One region of the Microtetraspora sp. AC03309 genome, then DNA from elsewhere that is predicted to be linked to it. Evidence: riboswitches for the same ligand, from Rfam matches in the RefSeq annotation. Region 1 holds a riboswitch; each other region holds the start of a gene.
The links. A riboswitch is a leader RNA that binds a small molecule or an ion and turns the genes downstream of it on or off. The one in region 1 is predicted to bind cobalamin.
Positions count from the first base shown of each region.

Region 2: another riboswitch for cobalamin. It lies ahead of IMZ11_RS06560 (ABC transporter substrate-binding protein); the one in region 1 lies ahead of IMZ11_RS39345 (ribonucleoside-diphosphate reductase subunit alpha).
Region 3: another riboswitch for cobalamin. It lies ahead of cobN (cobaltochelatase subunit CobN); the one in region 1 lies ahead of IMZ11_RS39345 (ribonucleoside-diphosphate reductase subunit alpha).

Region 1 is NZ_JADDIL010000114.1:1,909-8,866, forward strand. It holds gene glmS (glutamine--fructose-6-phosphate transaminase (isomerizing)) at 1-762, shown strand, start outside; gene fmdA (formamidase) at 879-2,132, opposite strand; gene IMZ11_RS39330 (AmiS/UreI family transporter) at 2,163-2,501, opposite strand; gene IMZ11_RS39335 (zinc ribbon domain-containing protein) at 2,646-2,966, opposite strand; gene IMZ11_RS39340 (tripartite tricarboxylate transporter substrate binding protein) at 3,358-4,284, shown strand; cobalamin riboswitch at 4,384-4,619, shown strand; gene IMZ11_RS39345 (ribonucleoside-diphosphate reductase subunit alpha) at 4,766-6,958, shown strand, end outside.
Region 2 is NZ_JADDIL010000008.1:107,070-114,027, forward strand. It holds gene IMZ11_RS06550 (SDR family oxidoreductase) at 1-315, opposite strand, end outside; gene IMZ11_RS06555 (low temperature requirement protein A) at 779-2,029, opposite strand; cobalamin riboswitch at 2,284-2,471, shown strand; gene IMZ11_RS06560 (ABC transporter substrate-binding protein) at 2,702-3,919, shown strand; gene IMZ11_RS06565 (iron ABC transporter permease) at 3,916-4,992, shown strand; gene IMZ11_RS06570 (ATP-binding cassette domain-containing protein) at 4,995-6,878, shown strand; gene IMZ11_RS06575 (hypothetical protein) at 6,875-6,958, shown strand, end outside.
Region 3 is NZ_JADDIL010000102.1:7,966-14,923, forward strand. It holds gene cobN (cobaltochelatase subunit CobN) at 1-2,234, opposite strand, end outside; cobalamin riboswitch at 2,289-2,414, opposite strand; gene IMZ11_RS38155 (precorrin-3B synthase) at 2,488-3,870, shown strand; gene IMZ11_RS38160 (precorrin-8X methylmutase) at 3,867-4,493, shown strand; gene IMZ11_RS38165 (precorrin-2 C(20)-methyltransferase) at 4,499-6,025, shown strand; gene IMZ11_RS38170 (cobalt-precorrin-6A reductase) at 6,013-6,771, opposite strand; gene IMZ11_RS38175 (cobalt-precorrin-5B (C(1))-methyltransferase) at 6,834-6,958, shown strand, end outside.

The DNA of each region.
Region 1 (6,958 bases):
GAGACGTACGACACGCTCGCCGCCGTCCAGGAGCTCAAGCGCAAGGGCGGCCGGGTCCTGGGCATCGTCAACACGGTCGGCAGCGCGATCGCCCGTGAGTGCGACGGCGGGCTCTACCTCCACGCGGGACCCGAGGTGTCGGTGGCCTCGACGAAGGCGTTCACCTCGACCGCCGTGTCCTTCGCGCTGCTCGCCCTGCACCTGGCGCGGGTGCGCGACCTTTCCCCCGCGGACGGCCGGCGGATCTGCGAGGGACTGCGCAAGCTGCCCGAGCAGATCGAGCAGATCCTCAAGCTGGACGAGCACATCAAGACGCTCGCCGAGAAGTACGCCCAGGCGCCCAGCATGATGTTCGTCGGCCGGGTCCGGGGCTACCCGGTGGCGCGCGAGGGGGCGCAGAAGCTCAAGGAGATCTCCTACGTCCACGCCGAGGCGTATCCGGCGAGCGAGCTCAAGCACGGTCCGCTCGCCCTGATCAGCCACGAACTGCCGACCGTGGCGATCGTCCCCGACGACGAGCTGCTCGACAAGAACCTGACCACGCTGGGCGAGATCCGGGCGCGCAGCGGCCGCATCCTGATGATCGGCCACCGTACGGCGGACGCGGCCGACGACTGCGTCGTGGTGCCCAAGAACGAGACCGAGCTGGACCCGATCCTGCTGACGATCCCGCTCCAGCTCTTCGCCTACCACGCCGCCGTCGCCCTCGGCCGGGACGTCGACCGGCCGCGCAACCTGGCCAAGAGCGTCACCGTCGAGTAGGCGCCGTCGAGTAGGGGCCCGTGCCCGGCACCTGAACACGCGCCTACGGCTCCCGCTCCCGTCTTCCCGGGGCGGGAGCCGTACGTGTCAGGCGAGCGGGCGGGTCACCGGCGGGGTCAGGACGTCACGGCGCACCGCCCGCGGTCCTTCCTCACCGGCCCGTCGGCGTTCGGCCGCACGTCGAAGTCGAAGATCTCGGTCGGCAGGTAGAGGGTGCAGCACGCGTTGGGGATGTCGACGATCCCGCTGATCCGTCCCTCGATGGGCGCCGAGCCGAGGAGCAGGTACGCCTGCTCGCCGGAGTAGCCCCACGTCTTCAGGTACTCGATCGCGTTCAGGCACGCCCTGCGGTAGGCGACCGTCGCGTCGAGGTAGTGGTTGGTGTCCGTGTCGTGGTCGACCGAGATCCCGACGAAGGAGAGGAACTCGGAGTACCGCGGCTCGACGTTGCCCGGCATGAAGATCGGGTTGGTGGTGACCCCGTACTTCGCCATGCCATCCTTGATCAGATCGACGTGCAGGTCGATGAAACCGCCCATCTCGATCGCGCCGCAGAAGGTGATCTCCCCGTCGCCCTGGCTGAAGTGCAGGTCGCCGAGCGAGAAGTTGGCGCCCGTGACGTAGACGGGGAAGAAGACCCGCGCTCCCCGCGTGAAGTTCTTGATGTCCTGGTTGCCGCCGTGCTCGCGCGGCGGGACGGTGCGGGCTCCCTCACGGGCGATGCGCTCCACGAGGTCGCCGGTCGCCGTGCCGGTGACCGCGTTGTTCGGCTCCGGCGGGTTGGCCAGCGGCGGGACCCGGCCGGCGTCGGTGTCGATGAGCGCCTTCTCCCGCCGGTTCCAGCTCGTGAGCAGCTCCGCCGACGGCGCCGTGGCGAACAGACCGGGATGGGTGATCCCGGTGTACCGGACGCCGGGCACGTGCCGGGACGTCGCCTGGATGCCGTGGAAGTCCCAGATCGCCTTGTACGCGTCGGGATAGTAGTCGGTCAGGAACCCGCCGCCGTTCGCCTTCGCGAAGATGCCGGTGTACCCCCAGCCCTGCCCCGGGACGTCGCCGGTCCGCTCGGGGTACGGGATAGGGCCGATGTCGAGGATGTCGACGACCAGGAGGTCGCCGGGCTCCGCCCCCTCGACCGCGAAGGGCCCGCTCAGCATGTGCACCTGGGTCAGGTCGATGTCCCGCACGTCGTTGGCGGAGTCGTTGTTGCCGACCTGGCAGTCGGTCCAGTCCCGGCATTCGACGCGGAACTCGTCCCCGGGCCGGACGGTGGCGACCGCGGGGATGTCGGGGTGCCAGCGGTTGTGCCCTGGTACGGCCTGCTCGCGCATGGATTTTGACTGGTCGATGCTGAACACGACTTTCGGCATGAGACGTCCTCTTTCTGGATCGGCTCCGGATCAGTGAGCGGCCACGGCGCGGCGAACACGACCACGCCGAAGGCCCGGGACCCACCCCTCGATCGCCGCCACCCATGCCGGGTACCTGGTGAGGCGCTCGCTTTTCAGGCCGAGCGACAGGAAGAAGAACCACGGGACCGACCAGGAGAGCCAGATGACGCCGAACGGCGGGTTCCCGAGTATCTGGAAGTTCGCGTACGAATAGCCCAGCGCCGTGATGGCCACGAACAGTGAGAAATACCCGGTTCCCGTGGTGTCGAACCCTCCGAGAATGGTGAGGCCCACATACAGATGGGTGAAGGCGAAATGAACGGCGCCGCGCCGACGAAGAGCCGACATAGAGAAGTCCGACATCTCCCATCGGGACGCACCTCCTGGCGCCGTGACGGAGGAACGCGTCCGTGGACGCGCCTCCTCCGGCCGGCTCGCGGCGGGCTCCGGACCGGATCGGAATCAGGACCAGGGTCGGGGCCGGGGCCGGGGTCAGGGTCGGGGCAGACGAGCCAGCGCCGGGTGCGGCGGTCGCGCGGGCCGTCCCGAGGCCCGCCTTCGTGGCACGCCGCCCGGCGCGCTCCCGGACGTACCGCCCGGCGCCGGGACGACCTCGGGCGCCTCCCGGCTGCGCTCCTCCCGGGCCAGGCTCGCGGCCAGCACCGGATGCACCCTGCGCAGGTGGGGCCCGGAGAAGCGGCGGCGCGCGGGCCCCTCGCAGGCGGAGCAGTCACGGGTCTCCGGCGCGGTCCCCATCGGAAGGAACACGTCGAACGGCCCGCAGTCCGGACAGAGATATTCATAAATCGCCATAGGCACCTCAGAAACCGCCGGACAGCCCCGCACCCGAGCGTGGCCATATAGGACCAGACAACCCATACAAAGTGTTATCTGTCAAGATAAGTCCGCTGATCGTCCACTGCGCTGTCAGGTGGAATCTCCGGGGTCAATAATCGTTGAATCGCCGGGAGGTGTATATGGCTCGGAGAATGCCGTCCATTTCCATCCGTGGGCGCTTTTCTTTGCGAGATTTTCCGCTTCTCGTGTTGAAGGGGTGGTGAAGGCGGCGGGTCCCGGCCGCCTGCGAAGGCCCCGCAAGATCCGACATTTCATCACTAACCGTGATGGGTCGTACTCTGACGGTACAAGAGACTCTCGGGGGAGGGGTACCGATTTGCGGCGCCGCGCGTTTCTTGCACTGGGGGTGGGCCTGCTCCCTCTGTCGGCCGGATGCGGAACGGACCGGCCCCGGGGCGGCCCCCCGATCTCCCTGGTCGTCCCCGCCCAGGTGGGGGTCCAGGGTGGCCCGTTCGCCAGGGAGCTGAAGACCCTCATCGAGCGCCAGAGACTGGCCGGGAAGGTCGAGATCCGCACCCGATCGGCGGACACCGGGGCACGCGCCCTGGGGTTCGCCGCCAGGGCGGACTCCGACGACCTGATGGTCACCGGTTCCACCCTCGTCGCCGTCGCGGCGACGAGGGGATCCGGCGGCCTCATCGAAGGGACCTCCCCGCTCGCCCGGTTCGCCGGCGATTGGGTGGTGATGGTCACCGGGCCGCATTCCGGGTTCCGCACCTTCGACGACCTGGCCGCGGCCCTGGCCCGCGACCCGGCCCGGCTGCGGCTCGCCGGGCGGGACTCCGGCGGCCCCGACCACGTGCTCTACGGTCTGACCGCGCAGGGGCTCGGGATCGACGCCCGCTCGCTCAACTACGCGGCGTACCCCGACCTCTCCCACGTGCTCGCCGCGACGCTCGACGGCAGGGCCGTCGCCGGGCTCGGCGGCCGGCGGGAACTCGCGGCCCACATCCGAGCCGGACGGGTGCGGCCGCTGGCCGTCTCGTCGCGGGAGCGGCTGGACGGCGTGGACGCGCCGACCCTGATGGAGTCCGGCGTGCGCATGCAGTACGCCAACTGGACCGGGCTCCTCGGCCCCGGCCGGCTGGGCGACCAGGGGCGGGAGCGGTTGCTCGATCTGTGCCGCGCCATCGCGGACCTGCCCGGTTGGGCGGACGCCTGCCGCGCCAACGGCTGGGTGCCGATGTACCTGGACGGCGACGACTTCCGCCAGTGGCTGAGCACCGAGACGCGCCGTACCAAAGCGGTGCTCGGAGATCTCGGACTGCTCTGAACCGCCCTCGCGCGAACGCGCCGAGAGACGTCACTCGGGCACGACACCCACGGATCGACACAATTTGTTGTGGTGGTTGCGTCCGACGGCACTACATGTAGGATCCTCCACGTTGCTGGTTCACCCCACGCCCGGGGTGAGGCAAGAGGGAACCCGGTGCGAGTCCGGGACTGCCCCGCAGCGGTGAGCGGGAACGACCGCCGTCAGATCGAGCACTGGGCCGTCCACCGGCCCGGGAAGCGACGGCCAGTAGGTCCGGCGCGCGAGAGCCGAACCCGGCCCGAGCGACGCCACGCCCGCGAGTCCGAAGACCTGCCGGCGACGCGTGCGCGGACCGGACGTCCGCGCGCGTTGTGTCCGGGCCTCGAGGGAGGGCCCGCCGACGAGCGACGCGCCGGCCACGGCGCGAGCATGCCCGCTCCGACGCGTACGCCCGCCTCCCGAGGCCCTGACGGGGTTCCGACTCGGGAGGGGAGATCACGTGACACTGGCCACGATCGCGGAATCGGGGGCCGAGGCCCGGTGGGCGGCGATCGAGGAGGCGGCGGCGCGGGTCGTCACCGATCCGGAGAACTCGAAGGCCGCCGCCCGGCTGCTGGCCGCGCTGATCGCCGACGAGGCGGCGGAGCACGGCGTACCCGCCTCCTCCGGCTCCTCGGGCTTCTCCCAGTCGGTGGCCGCGACCCACGCGGAGGGCCTGGTCCACGACGAACTGGCCGCGTTCGTCGCGCGGCACGCCGCCGAACTGGACGCGATCGTCGATCACACGGCGGACGAGCGGTTCGAGTACTTCGGGCTGCGCACGGTCTACGACCGCTACCTGCTGCGCCACCCGGTCACCCGCAAGGTCCTGGAGCGCCCGCAGCACTTCTTCCTGCGTGTCGCGTGCGGGCTGGCGTACCGGTCGGGCCTCCCGGGGGTCGCCGAGGCGGCCGAGCTCTACCGGCTCATGTCGACGCTGTCCTACCTGCCGAGCTCTCCGACGTTGTTCAACTCGGGGGCACGCCGTCCGCAGCTCTCCTCCTGCTTCCTGCTCGACTCGCCGCGTGACGAGCTGGAGAGCATCTACGAGCGCTACGGCCAGGTCGCCAGGCTGTCCAAATACGCGGGCGGCATCGGCGTCTCCTGGACCAGGGTCCGCGCCCGGGGTTCGCTGATCAGGGGCACCAACGGGCACTCCAACGGGATCGTGCCGTGGCTGCGCACCCTCGACTCCTCCGTCGCGGCGGTCAACCAGGGCGGGCGGCGCAAGGGCGCGGCGTGCGTCTACCTGGAGACCTGGCACGCGGACATCGAGGAGTTCCTGGAACTGCGCGACAACACCGGCGAGGACGCCCGCCGCACGCACAACCTCAACCTGGCCAACTGGGTGCCGGACGAGTTCATGCGCAGGGTCGAGGCGGACGCCATGTGGTCGCTGTTCGACCCGAAGGAGGTCCCGGAGCTGACCGACCTGTGGGGAGAGGCGTTCGACGCCGCGTACCGCGCCGCCGAGAACGAAGGCCGCCAGGTCCGGCGGATCCCGGCCCGCACGCTCTACGGCCGCATGATGCGCACCCTCGCCCAGACCGGCAACGGCTGGATGACCTTCAAGGACGCCGCCAACCGGACCTCGAACCAGACGGCCCTCCCGCAGAACGTCATCCACCTCTCCAACCTCTGCACGGAGATCCTCGAGGTGACCGGCGACACCGAGACCGCCGTCTGCAACCTCGGCTCGATCAACCTCGCCGCGCATCTCGCCCCCCGCACCGGAGCCCCCCGCCCCGCCGACCCGGCCGGCGGCGTCGACTGGGCCCGGCTCCGCGCCACCGTCCGCACCGCCGTACGGTTCCTGGACCGGACCATCGACCTCGGGTTCTACCCGACGCCCGAAGCCGAGGCGGCCAACCGGAGATGGCGGCCCATCGGGCTCGGCGTGATGGGCCTCGCGGACGTGTTCTTCGCCCTGCGGCTGCCGTTCGACTCGCCGGAGGCGCTCGCCCTGTCGACCCGGATCGCCGAGGAGATCGCCCTCGCGGCGTACGGAACCTCCGCAGGCCTCGCGGTGGAGCGCGGACGGCACCCGGCCTACGACGACACCCGCGCCGCCCGCGGCGTGCTGCACCCCGACCACTATCCCGACGGCGCGGTCGGCGAGTCCGGGAGCGACGGCCGGAGCGGGGAATGGGCGGCCCTGCGCGCGAGGATCGCCGAGACCGGGCTGCGGAACTCGCTGATGATCGCGATCGCGCCGACGGCCACCATCGCGTCGATCGCCGGATGCTACGAGTGCATCGAGCCCCAGGTCTCCAACGTGTTCAAGCGGGAGACCCTGTCGGGTGAGTTCCTCCAGGTCAACCGATATCTCGTCGCCGACCTCCAGGCCCTCGGGCTGTGGACCCAGGAGATGCGGGACGCCATCAAGCGGGCCGACGGCTCGATCCAGGACGTCCCCGGCATCCCCGGCGAGCTGCGCACGCTCTACCGGACGGCCTGGGAGCTGCCCCAGAAGGCGCTCATCGACCTCGCCGCCGCGCGCCAGCCGTACATCGACCAGGCGCAGTCGCTCAACCTCTTCATGGCGACGCCGACGATCGGCAAGCTCTCGTCGATGTACGCGTACGCCTGGCGGGCCGGCCTGAAGACCACCTACTACCTGCGGTCCCGCCCCGCGACCAGGATCAGCCAGACC
Region 2 (6,958 bases), on a different contig from region 1:
GTTCTCGGGCATCCGCTCGGTCCCCACCACCGACAGCGCCACATGGTGACCGACGCCGGCCGCCTTCTCCGCGGCGAGCAGATTGCGCGTGGAGGTCTCGAAGAACTCCAGCACCGCGGCGGCTTCGAAGGACGGGGAGTCCGACACATCGATCACCACTGAGGCGCCCGTCAGTACCTCGGCCAGGCCTTCGCCGGTGAGGGTGTTGACGCCGGTGCTCGGCGACGCCGCCACCGCCTCGTGACCGTGCTCCCCCAGCTTCGCCACCAGCTTCGACCCGATCAGACCGGTCCCACCGATTACCACGATCTTCATGGCACGCCTTCCTGCTCCGCCGGTGCGCCTTTCGCCGGCCGATCGCCGGCTAAGACAGGGCAGCCTCCGGGCTGGTGACCACCGCCGTGGGATTCTTGTGATGTCAGTGCCATACGTACCCACTGACCTGCTTCGATACTGAGTTGGATGCCCCTCGGTGACGATTCGCACCGTCCGGGGGTCGGCGAGAGGCCAGCGCTCATCGAGGGTGCCCGCGGCGTGCTGTCGCCGGCTGCCTCCGGGATCCGTCGTCGCGAGCGCCGCGTCGGTGGCACCCGCCGCGAGCGAGGTGCGCGCGTCCGCCCGCGGTCGCGTGTCCGCCGCGAGGACGCCGACCCCGCGCCCGGCGACCGGACCGTGATCCGGATCCCTCCATTGCCGATGACGAGGGCCGACGTGGCGATCTGTTTCCCCGACCCGTACATGGCGCTCCCGAATGCAGGAACGCGGGTAGCTCCATGATTTATGACATTTGGGGATCGTCCGCGAGGGAGGCGGATCGCGGGGTACCGCCGGCAACGCGCGCGTTGCCCAGGATCGTGACAGCGACCAGCACGGCGCAGATGCCCGCGATCGACGCGACCACGGCCGCCACGCCGATCCGGGGCGCCATGAGCGGCAGCGGCAGGATGGCGGTGGCACCACCCAGAACCGCGGCAGGGTTGATGACTGGCTCTGCGACGACAAGTACCTGTACCGCCCAGAGGAGAGCGAGGTAGGCGAAGACCGGGATGGCGACGGCGTACCCGAGTGCCGACGGAGCCGCCACCACCCCGTGCCCGCTCTGCTCCACCGCGACCTCGAGCCCAGCGCCGAGGGCGGCAAGGGCGGCGAAGATGCCGTAGTGACCGTATCCCCACAAGTAGGACCGATGACGGCGGTCACTGAGGCCCTCACCAGCCTGTACGAGGAAGTACAGCCACCAAAGAGCGAACAGCAGGACGAGGCTGGAGACAGCGATGACGATGAAGGGACCGCTGATCCTGCCCGATTCGAGCGCCGCTTCGACCCCTCTGCTCGCGGCGAGGACGCTCTCGCCGAGCAGAATGATCGTGAACAGACCGTAGCGTTCGGCGATGTGGTGCGGGTGCCAGTTGGTGGCCCTGTCCCGCTCCGCCCACCGTGGCACCGCGAGTTCCAGGACGACCAGGCAGGCGAAGGACGGCAGCTCGATCGATGAGGGGAGGGCTCCCGTCGCCGCGAGGACGAAGCGAAGCAGCCAGCCCACCTGCACGAGGCTGATGCCGGCGGCGTAGCGCAGCGCGGTGCGGCGGCTCGCCGGGTCCTCGAAACCGGCCCGCAGCCATTGGGCGACGAGCGCCGTCCTCATGACGAGGTAGCCCAGCGTGACGATTCCGTAATCGGAGTGACCGGCCGCGGCCGGCACCCCGGCGGCGAGCACCAGCACGCCCGCCATCTGCACCATGGTCAGCAGCCGATAGGCGACATCGTCGGTGTCGTAGGACGAAGCGAACCACGTGAAGTTCATCCACGCCCACCAGATCGCGAAGAAGACCTGGAGGAACGGGACCAGCCCGGCGAGGCCATGACCGCCGGCGACGCTGTGCGCGAACTGGGCGGTGACGACCGCGACCGCGACCACGAAGGTGAGATCGAACAGCAGCTCGAGCTGGCTCGAAACGCGGTGCGGCTCATCAATGGCACGAGCGCTCATCCGGACCCGGATCCGGATGGTGGTGCCGGCTGGTGGCAAGGTCTCGCTCCTGTCGCTCCGCGACGTCCGGTCGTCTGAAAGACAGGTCGGCGTTCTGATCCGTGACAACGCGACGCCGAGACCGCAGCATAGGGCTTGTCGTCACGCTGTCAAAGACCACGAGGCTGTCCGGCTTCGGCGTTGTCGTGTGCGGGATCGCCACGGCACGCAGGTCAAGCTCCGCGATCGGATCGAGCCCTTCAGCAAGACGCGATAGCCGGAACCATCTACGCGAACCCGGTCCTTGGTGAGCTATGCGTCGTATGCGACCATGGTCGCGAAGGCGACGGCGGAACGAGGAAGCCGGTGTGAATCCGGCGCGGTCCCGCCACTGTGATCGGCGAGCGAACCCCGACGACGCCACTGCCCGTACGCGGGTGGGAAGGCCGGGGCGAGCTTCGACCCGAGAGCCAGGAGACTCACGCGGTCGCCTCCTCACAGAAATTGGGGCGGATCTCCCCAAGAGAGGACGGTGGCCGCCATGCCGTGTAACCGGCGTGACGTCCTTCTCGCTGCCCGCGGTACGGTCACCGGCTTTCCGGTCGGCTGCTTCATGGCTGACGGTCGTGGAACCGGCCGCCGTGGCGGGACTCTCCTGGTGATCCGGCTCCTCGCCCGCCGCGTCGCGCTATCGAGGAATGGCGGTCGCGGCCCGTTCCCAGGAGACCATCGATGGGTATCCCCCGCCCGATCCACGGCGCGCTGCTCGCCGTCCTGCCCGCGGTCCTGCTCACCGCCTCCGCCTGCGCCGGAGCCGAACCGTCCGCGTCCCCCGCGACGGCCGCCTCGGCGGCTGAGGGTCGCTGCGTCACCTCCTACGACGCGAACGCGGACTACTTCCCGGTCAAGCAGACCCTGACGCACGCCGCCAACTTCACCCTCACGTACGCCAAGAACTACCAGGTCGTCACAGTCAAGCAGCCGTCCCCCGGCGCCAAGCCCGAGACGTACGTGCTGGTGCGCTGCGGCACGCCCGCCCCCGAGCTGACCGGCGACCTCGCGGGCGCGGTCACCGTCGAGACGCCCATCGAGTCGCTGTACTCCGCCTCCACCACGCACCTGCCGTTCATCACCGAACTGGGCGTACTGGACCGGCTCAAAGCCGTCGCATCCGCCGGATACATCACCTCCCCCGAGGTACTGGAGCGGGTGAAGTCCGGCGCGGTCACCGAGTACGCCTCCGGCCAGGAGATCGACACCGAGAAGGTGATCGGCGCGGGGCCGGACGTGCTGATGACCGGAGGCACCGAGGACAAGGCGTACGGTCTGCTGCGCCGGGCCGGGATCAAAGTGGTCGCCAACGCCGAGTGGCTGGAGTCCACCGCCCTCGGCCGGGCCGAGTGGATCAAGCTGATGGCCGCGCTCACCGGCACCGAGGCCAAAGCGAACGAGGTGTTCGGGACGATCGAGTCCGACTACACGGCACTGGCGGCCAAGGCGAAGGCGGCCACGCCGGTCACCGTGCTGCCCGGCCAGATGTACCAGGGCCAGTGGTCGATGCCCAACGGCGGCAGCTACGTCGCCGGACTGATCAAGGACGCGGGCGGGACCTATCCCTGGGCGGGCACCTCCGGTTCCGCCAGCACCACCCTCGACCTGGAGGCGGTGCTGGCCAAGGCCAAGGACGCCAAGATCTGGCTCGCCAACGTCAACGAGTGGAAGACCCTCGGCGATGTGAAGAAGTCCGACGCCCGCTACGCCACGTTCTCCGCGTACGGGACCGGCGAGGTGTGGTCGGCCAACAAGACTCTCGGCCCCGGCGGTGGCAACGACTACTGGGAGCGCGGCGTCGCCCGTCCCGACCTGGTCCTGAGCGATCTGGTGGCCATCCTGCATCCTGACCTCGCGCCCGGCCACGAGTTCAGCTTCTACCAGAAGATGACCAAGTGACCGCAGCGGCGCTGACAGCCGTCCCGGTGGCGGTTCGCCGCCGGACGGTGGTCCTTTCGATCATGGCGTTGGCGGTGCCGGTCGCGTTCGCGCTGGCCGTCACGCTCGGTTCCACCGCGATCCCCCTGTCCCGGGCGCTGCCCGCGCTGCTGCGCGACGGCACCGCCGACCCCGCCGTCCGCGAGATCATCTGGACGGTGCGGCTTCCGCGCGCGATGACCGCGGCCCTGGCCGGAGCCGCCCTGGGCGTGGCCGGGGTGCAGATGCAGACGTTGTTCCGCAACCCGCTGGCCGAGCCGTACATCCTCGGGGTGAGCTCAGGCGCGAGCCTGGGCGTCTCACTGATCATCATCGGCTGGGGCGGGACGGCGGGCGCGTTCACCGCCGGCGTGGCCGGGCTCGGCCGAGCCGGAGTCGTGCTCGCCGCCACCGCCGGGGCGGCGGCGGTGCTCGCTGTCGTACTGGCTCTGTCGCGGCGGGTGCGGTCCGTGGTCACGCTGCTGATCGTCGGGGTGATGGTCGGCTCGGCCACCACCTCGATCATCACGGTGCTGCTGGTGTACACCGACCCGCAGCGCGCCCAGCAGTTCATCAGCTGGGGCTTGGGCAGCTTCGCCGGGACCACGTGGGCCGATCTCGCCCTGTTCGGCCCGGTCTGTCTGGTCGCGCTGGCGGCGGCGCTGGCCGGGGTCAAGCCGCTCAACGCGCTGCTTCTCGGCGAGAACTACGCCCGCACGATGGGGGTGCGGGTGCGGCTGACCCGCACGCTCACCCTGCTGGTGTCCTCCGTGCTGGCCGGCGCGGTGACCGCCTACTGCGGGCCGGTCGCCTTCCTCGGCCTGGCCGTACCGCATGTGGCCCGGCTGACGCTGGGCACCGCCGACCATCGGCTGCTTCTGCCCGGGGTGGCGCTGCTCGGCGCCGCGGTGGCACTGCTGTGCTGCGTGGCCGCCCAGGTGCCGGGCGGCGGGGTCGTGCTTCCCCTCAACGCGGTGACCACCATCCTCGGCGCGCCCGTGGTGATCGCCGTACTGCTGCGCAGCCGCGCGGCCCGTACCGGACCGGCGGTGTGACCATGGACGATCGGGGTTTGCGCCTGGACGGCGTGTGCGCCGGATACCCGGCGCGGCGCGGCCACCGTGGGCGTCTGGTACTGGACGGCCTGGACGCGACCGCCGCACCCGGTGAGCTCACCGTGCTGATCGGCCCGAACGGTGCGGGCAAGTCCACCCTGCTGCGGACCATGGCCGGACTGCAGCCTGTCCTGGACGGGCGGGTCCTCATCGACGGCGCCGCGATCGAGTCGGTGCCGGCGAGTGAGCTGGCCCGGCGGCTCGCCGTCGTCCTCACCGAGCGGGACCTGCCCGCCCTGCTGACCGCCCGGGAACTGGCCGGGCTGGGACGGCACCCGCACACCGGGTTCACCGGACGGCTGTCGGCGGCGGACGGCGAGATCGTCTCCTGGGCGCTGGAGGCGGTCCACGCCGTCCATCTGGCCGACCGTCCGGTGACCGAGCTGTCCGACGGCGAGCGCCAGCGGGTGCTGGTCGCCCGCGCCCTGGCGCAGCAGCCTTCGGCGATCCTGCTGGACGAGCCGACCGCGTTCCTGGACGTCACCTCCCGGGTGGCGCTGATGGGCCTGCTGCGGCGTCTCGCCCGCGAGAACGATCTCGCCGTCGTGGTGTCCACGCACGACCTGGAGCTGGCTCTGCGGGTCGCCGACCGGCTCTGGCTGCTCGCCCCCGGCGGCCTCCTGAGCGCCGGGACTCCGGAGGAGCTGACTCTCCGTGGAGTGATCGGCGCCGCCTTCGACGGCGACGAGCTGTCCTTCGACCCCGCCTCGGGAGTGTTCGTGCTCCAGGCGGGCAGCGGAGGAAGAGTGCGTGTGACCGCCGACGGTATCCACCGCCCGCTGCTGGAACGCGCGCTGGCCAGAGAAGGCTGGCGTACGGCCGCGGTCCGCCGTACCGGCGAGGCCGCTGTACGGTCTGCCCGCTGCGATGCCGGTGCCGACGCCGGTGCCGGACCCGGTCCCGATGGGGAGGCCGTCGAGCTGGCGGTACGGCGTACGGGCAACGGATACGTGGCGGCCTTCGACGGCGAGGTCATCAGGTTCGCCACGATTCCCGAGTTGGCGGCGTGGAGCCGCCACGCGGCCGACACGCTGCGGGAGACACCTCCGACGCTGCGGCCCGCCACTCCCCTGGCCGTGTCAGGCGCGGTCTGCGACGTCTCCACGGTCGGCGGCTACTTCGAACTCGGCATCGGTGAGGTCGAGGACGGATGGCGGCCACTCACCGACCTGTTCACCGATCCCGGCGTCCTGGAGAAAAGGATCGCCGACGTCGCCGAGCGGCTGAACACCACCGAGACCCGGGTGGCCGCCTCGATCCTGTTCCAGGGGATCGCCGCCCGCATCTGGTCACCTCCCCTCGGCGCGGCGATCGCCCACGGCCTGCTCATCGACCTGGATCCCGGACGGATCCACTGGCAGGCGGCGCCCAGCGGACCGCTGCCGCTGCGCGCCACAGGCCTCGACGGATGGCAGGTCCGCGACCCGGAACGGATCACGGAACGGCTGCACCACACTGTGGTGACCGGGCTGCTGGAACCGCTCACCGCGGCGTTCCGGACTGTCGTGAAGATCGCACCGGGCCTGCTGTGGGGCAACGCGGCATCCGCGCTGGCCGGGGCCGTCCGCGCCATCGCCCGCGTACGCCCCGAACTCAACGACACGGCCGTCACGCTGGGCCGCGAGCTGCTGGACCTGGGCCCGCTGCGCGACACCGGGGAGCTGGCGGAACCGGCGCCCGGCCATCCCTTCTTCGTCCGGCGCAGCTGCTGCCTGTACTACCGCCTGCCCGGCGGCGGTAAGTGCGGCGACTGTGCCCTGATCGCCCCCGGCACGCGGCACGCGCAGTGGGCCCGTGCCGTACGAGAATCTCAAGGAGCCCGATGAACCACACCGTCGTCGAAGAAGAGGGCACCGGCACCCTGCATGTCTGGGAGCTGCCCACCGACGAGCAGACCCTCCTGTCC
Region 3 (6,958 bases), on a different contig from region 1:
GTCACGGGACGGACGGCGGACGGCTCCCAGCCGTGCTCCTCCATGCCCTCGACGAGGGCGCGGGCCAGGGCCTCGGCCTCGTCCACGGTCACCCGGGAGGCGGCGCCGTCCTCCGCCAGGCCGAGAGCCTCACGCAGGCCGGGCAGCGCCTCCTGACCGGCCCAGATCTGGCGGGCCCGCAGCATGGCCAGGACGAGGTCCACCCGGACCTTCCCCTCGGGGGCGACGCCGAGCACGTGCAGGCCGTCGCGGATCTGGGCGTCCTTGACCTCGCACAACCAGCCGTCCACGTGCAGCAGGAAGTCGTCGAATTCGGTGTCGTGCGGCCGGTCGGCGATGCCCAGGTCGTGATCCAGCCGGGCGGCCTGGATCAGCGTCCAGATCTGCGCTCGGATCGCGGGAAGCTTGGCCGGGTCCATGGCCGCGATCGAGGCGTGCTCGTCCAGCAGCTGCTCCAGCCTGGCGATGTCGCCGTACGTCTCCGCGCGGGCCATCGGCGGCACCAGGTGATCGACGAGTACGGCGTGCGCCCGCCGCTTGGCCTGGGTTCCCTCGCCCGGATCGTTCACCAGGAACGGATAGACCAGCGGGAGGTCGCCGAGTGCCGCGTCGGGCCCGCAGGACGCCGACATCCCCGCGGACTTGCCGGGCAGCCACTCCAGGTTGCCGTGCTTTCCGACGTGCACGATCGCGTGCGCGCCGAACTCGTCGGCCAGCCACCGGTAGGCGGCCAGGTAGTGATGGCTCGGCGGCATGTCGGGGTCGTGGTAGATCGCGATCGGGTTCTCCCCGAACCCGCGCGGCGGCTGCACCATCACCACGAGGTTCCCCGCGCGCAGGGCCGCCAGCACGATCTCCCCGGCGGGGTCGCGGGACCGGTCGACGAACAGCTCGCCGGGCGGCGACCCCCAGTGGCCCTCGACGTCCGCGCGCAGGTCCGCGGGCAGCGTCTCGAACCAGGCGCGGTACCGCGCGGCCGGGATCCGCACCGGGTTGGCCGCCAGCTGCTCCTCGGTGAGCCAGTCCTGGTCCTGACCGCTCGCCGCGATGAGCGCGTGGATCAGCGCGTCGCCGTCCTGCTCCGCCGCACCGGGGAAGCCCGCTCCGAGGTCGTAGCCGGTCTCCTTCATGGCCGCGAGCAGCCGGACCACGCTGGCGGGGGTGTCGAGGCCGACCGCGTTGCCGATCCGCGAGTGCTTCGTCGGATAGGCGGACAGCATCACCGCGATCCGCCGCTCCGGCGCCGGGACGTGCCGCAGCAGGCCGTGCCGTACCGCGATGCCGGCGACCCGCGCCGCACGTTCGGGATCGGCCGCGTAGACGGTCAGGCCGTCGCCGTCGACCTCCTTGAACGAGAACGGCACGGTGATGATCCGCCCGTCGAACTCCGGGATCGCCACCTGGGACGCGGCGTCGAGCGGGGACAGGCCGTCGTCGTCCTCGCGCCACGCGTCACGTCCCGTGGTCAGGCACAGTCCCTGCAGGATCGGCACGTCGAGCTCCGCGAGCGCGCCGACGTCCCACGCCGCGTCGTCGCCTCCGGCCGACGCGGTCGCCGGACGGGTGCCGCCCGCCGCGAGCACGGTGACGACCAGGGCGTCCACGCGCCGCAGGGTGCCCAGCAGCTCAGGCTCGGCGGTGCGCAGCGAACCGCAGTAGACGGGCACCGCCTGCCCGCCCGCGTCCTCGACGGCCCGGCACAGCGTCTCGACGAACGCGGTGTTCCCGGCGACATGGTGGGCGCGGTAGTAGAGCACGCCGATGACCGGTCCGTCCGCGCGCCGGGCGACGCGTTCCAGGGGTCCCCACGTGGGCAGCGGCTCAGGCGGAGCGAAGCCGTTCCCGGTGAGCAGCACCGTGTCGGAGAGGAAGGCGTGCAGCTGGGCCAGGTTCGCCGGGCCGCCGTGCGCGAGGTACGCGTGCGCCTCGGCGCACACCCCGCCCGGCACCGTGGACAGCTCCATCAGCTCGGCGTCGGGCGCCTGCTCGCCGCCGAGCACCACGACCGGCCGGGGGCCGGCGAGCAGCGCGTCCAGCCCGTCCTCCCAGGCCCGGCGCCCGCCGAGGAGCCGTACGACGACGAGGTCGGCGCCCTCCACCAGGGCGGGCAGGTCCGGGACGGTGAGCCTGGCCGGGTTGCCCAGCCGGTAGCCCGCCCCGCCCTCCCGGGCACTGAGCAGGTCGGTGTCGGAGGTCGACAGCAGGAGGATGCCAGGAGACGGCACAGAGCGCACGAGAAAGTCCTCCCTCGGGGTCCTCGCCCCGGGTCGTGGTCGTCACGACGGCAGGAGTCTCCTGGCTCCCGGATCGATGCTCACCCCGGCCTTCCCGTCCGTCGCCGGACCGTGGCCTTCGGTGGGGGTCGCTCCCCGGTTACAGTGGCGGGACCGCGCCGGTTTCACACCGGCTTCCTCCCTGCGCCGTCGCCTGGGATCACACTATGCCAGGCCGACACCCGCGGGGAAATGGGGCGTTACCATCCTCAGCGTGTTCATCGGTGACCTTTCCGGACGGTCGCGGTCCGACGCGTGCCCCGGAGCCCTTCAGGTGCACGCCGCCGCCGACGGTGGCCTGGCACGGATCCGCATCCCCGGCGGCGCGGTCACCGCGTACCAGCTCCGCGTGGTCGCCGCCGCCGCCCGCGAGCTCGGGTCCGGCGTGATCGAGCTGACCTCCCGCGCCAACCTCCAGGTGCGCGGCCTCCAGGTGCGCGGCCTCGCCGGGCGGGAAGTCCGGGCCGGAGACCAGGGGCCTTCCGGGGCGCCGGACTTCGCCGCGCGGATGGCCGCGGCTGGCCTGCTGCCCTCGGCCACGCACGAGCGGGTGCGCAACATCGTGGCCTCGCCCCTGGCCGGTCGCGCACCGGAGAGCAGGCTCGACGTGCGCCCTCTGGTGGCCGAGCTGGACCGCGAGCTGTGCGCCCGGCCCATGCTCGCCGACCTGCCCGGACGGTTCCTGTTCGCCCTCGACGACGGGTCCGGCGACATGCCGGTCCTCGGCGCCGACGTCACGCTGCTGCCGGATGTGCCGGACGTGGCGTTGCTGCTCGCCGGTGCCGACCGCGGGTTGCGCGTGCCCGCCGGTTCCGCGGTCGCGGGCCTGCTCGCCGTCGCGGAGGCGTTCCTGGCCGAACGCGCGGAACAGGGGTCGGGCGCGTGGCGGCTCGCCGAGCTCGCCGACGGCCCCGCCCGGGTCGCGGCCCGCGCCGCGAGCGCGGAGCCGCGTCTCCGCCTGTCCGCCTCCGCCGTACGGCCGGCGGGTGCGGCGGCGGCTCGGGCCACGGGGACGGTCGGGACGGTCGCGCAGCGGGACGGGAGGTGCGCCCTCATCGTCCTCGCTCCGCTCGGGCGGCTCACGGTGGCCCAGGTGGAGGCGCTCGCCCGGGCGGCCGAAGTCGGCGGGGGAAACGGCGGGGGAAACGGCGGGGGAGAGGTGCGGGTGACGCCCTGGCGGGCGATCGTCGTACCCGATCTGCCGCCGCCGGCGGTCGGCGAGCTGCGGGTATCGCTCACGGACGCGGGCCTGGTCGGCGATCCCGCGTCGCCGTGGCTCGGCCTGACCGCCTGCACCGGCCGCCCCGGATGCGCCAAGGCGCTCGCCGACGTCCACACCGACCTCCACACCCACGTCGGCGCCGGGGGGAGTGCGGACCTTTCAGGCGATGCCGTACGCTCACCGACCGGTAAGGGGGACCTGCTTCCCGTGCACTGGGCGGGCTGCGAGCGGCGGTGCGGACGGCCGCGCGGCCGGGTCGTGGACGTGATCGCCACCGAGGACGGGTACCGCGTCGAGCTGGACGGCGTCAGCCGTACGTTCGCCGACGCCGAGCAGACGAGCGCCGCCGTCGCGGCGACCAGAGAGGGAACGTGATCGACTACATCCGGGACGGGGCGGAGATCTACCGCCGGTCCTTCGCCACCATCCGCGCCGAGACCGACCTGAGCGGCATGCCGCCGGGCGTCGCCCAGGTCGCCGTCCGCATGGTGCACGCCTGCGGCATGGTCGACCTGGTGAACGACCTCGCCTGGTCGCCCGGGGTCGTGACGGCGGCGCGCGAGGCGCTGCGGAACGGCGCGCCCGTGCTGTGCGACGCCATGATGGTGGCCTCCGGTGTGACCAGGCGCCGCCTTCCGGCGGACAACGAGGTGCTCTGCACGCTCGGCGACTCGCGGGTTCCCGAGCTGGCGGAACGGCTGGGCACCACCCGCAGCGCCGCGGCGCTGGAGTTGTGGCGCGACCGGCTCGACAACGCGGTGGTCGCGATCGGCAACGCGCCGACCGCGCTGTTCCGCCTGCTCGAACTGGTCGAGGAGGGGGCGGGCCGCCCGGCGGCCGTGCTCGGGGTCCCGGTCGGTTTCATCGGGGCCGCCGAGTCCAAGCTGGCCCTGGCCGAGCATCCGTCCGGCCTGGACCACCTGGTGGTCCACGGGCGCAGGGGCGGCAGCGCGATGGCCGCGGCCGCCGTCAACGCGATCGCGAGCGAGGAGGAGTGAACGGGATGAGCGGAGAGTCCGGCCACCTGTACGGGGTGGGGCTGGGGCCCGGTGACCCGGAACTCGTGACCGTGAAGGCGGCGCGGCTCCTCGGCGCGGCCGACGTGATCGCCTACCACAGCGCCAGGCACGGGCGCAGCATCGCCAGGTCGGTGGCCCTGCCGTACCTGCGGGGCGACCAGATCGAGGAAGCGCTGATCTATCCGGTCACCACCGAGACCACCGACCATCCCGGGGGATACCAGGGCGCGCTGGACGACTTCTACGTCGAGTGCGCCGCCCGCCTCGCCGCGCATCTGGACGCGGGGCGGGACGTGGTCGTGCTGTGCGAGGGAGACCCCCTCTTCTACGGCTCGTACATGCACATGCACAAGCGGCTCGCGCACCGGTACCCGACCGAGGTGGTGCCCGGCGTGACCTCCGTCAGCGGGGCGTCGGCGGTGCTGGGCCGCCCGCTGGTCGAGCGGGACGAGACGCTGACCGTGCTGCCGGGCACCCTCCCGGCGGACGTCCTGGCCGAGCGGCTGGCCGCCGCCGACTCCGCCGCGGTGCTGAAGCTCGGCCGGACCTTCGAGAAGGTGCGTACGGCTCTCGCCGAGGCCGGGCGCCTCGACGACGCCTGGTACGTCGAGCGGGCCACGACGGACAAACAGCGAATCGAGCCGCTCGCCGACGTCGATCCGGCCACGGTCCCCTACTTCTCGCTCGCGCTGGTGCCGAGCCCCCTCACCCCGGTGGCGGGCAGCCCGGCGGAATCCGCTCGTACGACCGAAAGCACGACGGAATGTACGGGCGAGGTGGTCGTCGTCGGGCTGGGCCCGGCGGGACGGCCGTGGCTGACCCCCGAGGCGCAGGACGCCCTCGCCGCCGCCGACGAGCTGGTCGGCTACGGGCCCTACCTGGACCGGGTGCCGCCCAACCCGCGCCAGCGCCGCCACCCCACCGACAACCGGGTCGAGGCCGAGCGGGCCGCGCACGCGCTGGAACTCGCCGCCGCGGGCTCGCGGGTGGCCGTGGTCTCGTCGGGGGATCCCGGGGTGTTCGCCATGGCCAGCGCGGTGCTGGAGGCGGCGGCCGAACCGAGGTTCGCCGGTGTCGCCGTCCGGATCGTGCCCGGCCTGACCGCCGCGCAGGCCGTGGCGAGCCGGGCCGGTGCCCCGCTCGGCCACGACTACTGCGTGCTGTCGTTGTCGGACCTGCTCAAGCCGTGGGAGGTCGTCGCGGAGCGGATCAGCGCCGCGGCGAAGGCCGACCTCGTGCTGGCGATCTACAACCCGGCGTCGCGGAGCCGTACCTGGCAGGTGGCCGCCGCGCGGGACCTGCTGCTCGAACACCGGGCCCCGGACACGCCCGTCGTCATCGGGCGTGACGTCGGAGGTCCGGAGGAGAGCGTGCGGGTCGTGGAGCTGGCCACGCTCGATCCGGCCGAGGTCGACATGCGCTGCCTGCTGATCGTGGGTTCGTCCACGACGCGGATCGCCGATCGCGGCGGGCGGCCCGTCGTCTACACCCCGCGCCGCTACCCGGCGTGAGATCCGACCCAGGCCGCGGCCGCCTCGACGGTGTCCACCTGGAGGACCCCGTCGGGCGGCGCCGGCCGCCGTACGACGACCACGGGAAGTCCCAGCTCGCGCGCGGCGGCCAGCTTGGCCGTGGTCATCTCGCCGCCGCTGTCCTTGGTGACCAGCACATCGACGCGGTGCTCGCGCATCAGCGCCAGCTCTCCCGGCACGGTGTACGGCCCGCGGGAGAGGACCACCAGCGTGCGGCGCGGCATCGGCGGGCCGGGCGGGTCGACCGACCTGGCCAGGAACCACAGGTCGTCCAGGTCCGCGAAGACGGCCAGGCTGCGGCGGCCGGTCGTGAGGAACACCCGCTCGCCCCGGCCGGCCAGCAGGCCGGGCAGCAGTCCGGCGGCGGCCTCCAGCGTGGGCGCCCAGTGCCAGTCGTCGCCGGGCCCCTGACGCCAGCCCGGACGGCGCAGCACCAGCAGCGGCACCCCGGTACGGGACGCGGCGGTGACGGCCGAGGCGGTCATCCGCGCGGCGAAGGGATGGGTGGCGTCCACGACCGCGTCGATCGCGTGCTCACGCAACCAGTCGGCGAGCCCGTCGGGCCCGCCGAAACCGCCCTCGCGCACCTCTCCGACAGGGAGCCGGGGGTCGGTCACCCGGCCCGCCAGCGACGACACCACCCGCAGTCCGGGAACGCCGACCACCCGCTCGGCGAGGCCCCTGGCCTCCGCGGTGCCGCCCAGGATCAGGAGCCGCCTCGTCATCCCGCCACCTCCGCCATCTCATCCAGCTCCGCCATCTCATCCAGCTCCGTCAGGCCGTCCCCATGAGCACGCCACTTCGCCACGGATGGACCACCGGCGCCTGCGCCACCGCCGCGACGACCGCGGCCTACACGGCGCTGCTCACCGGCGCCTTCCCCGACCCGGTGGAGATCGTGCTCCCCAAGGG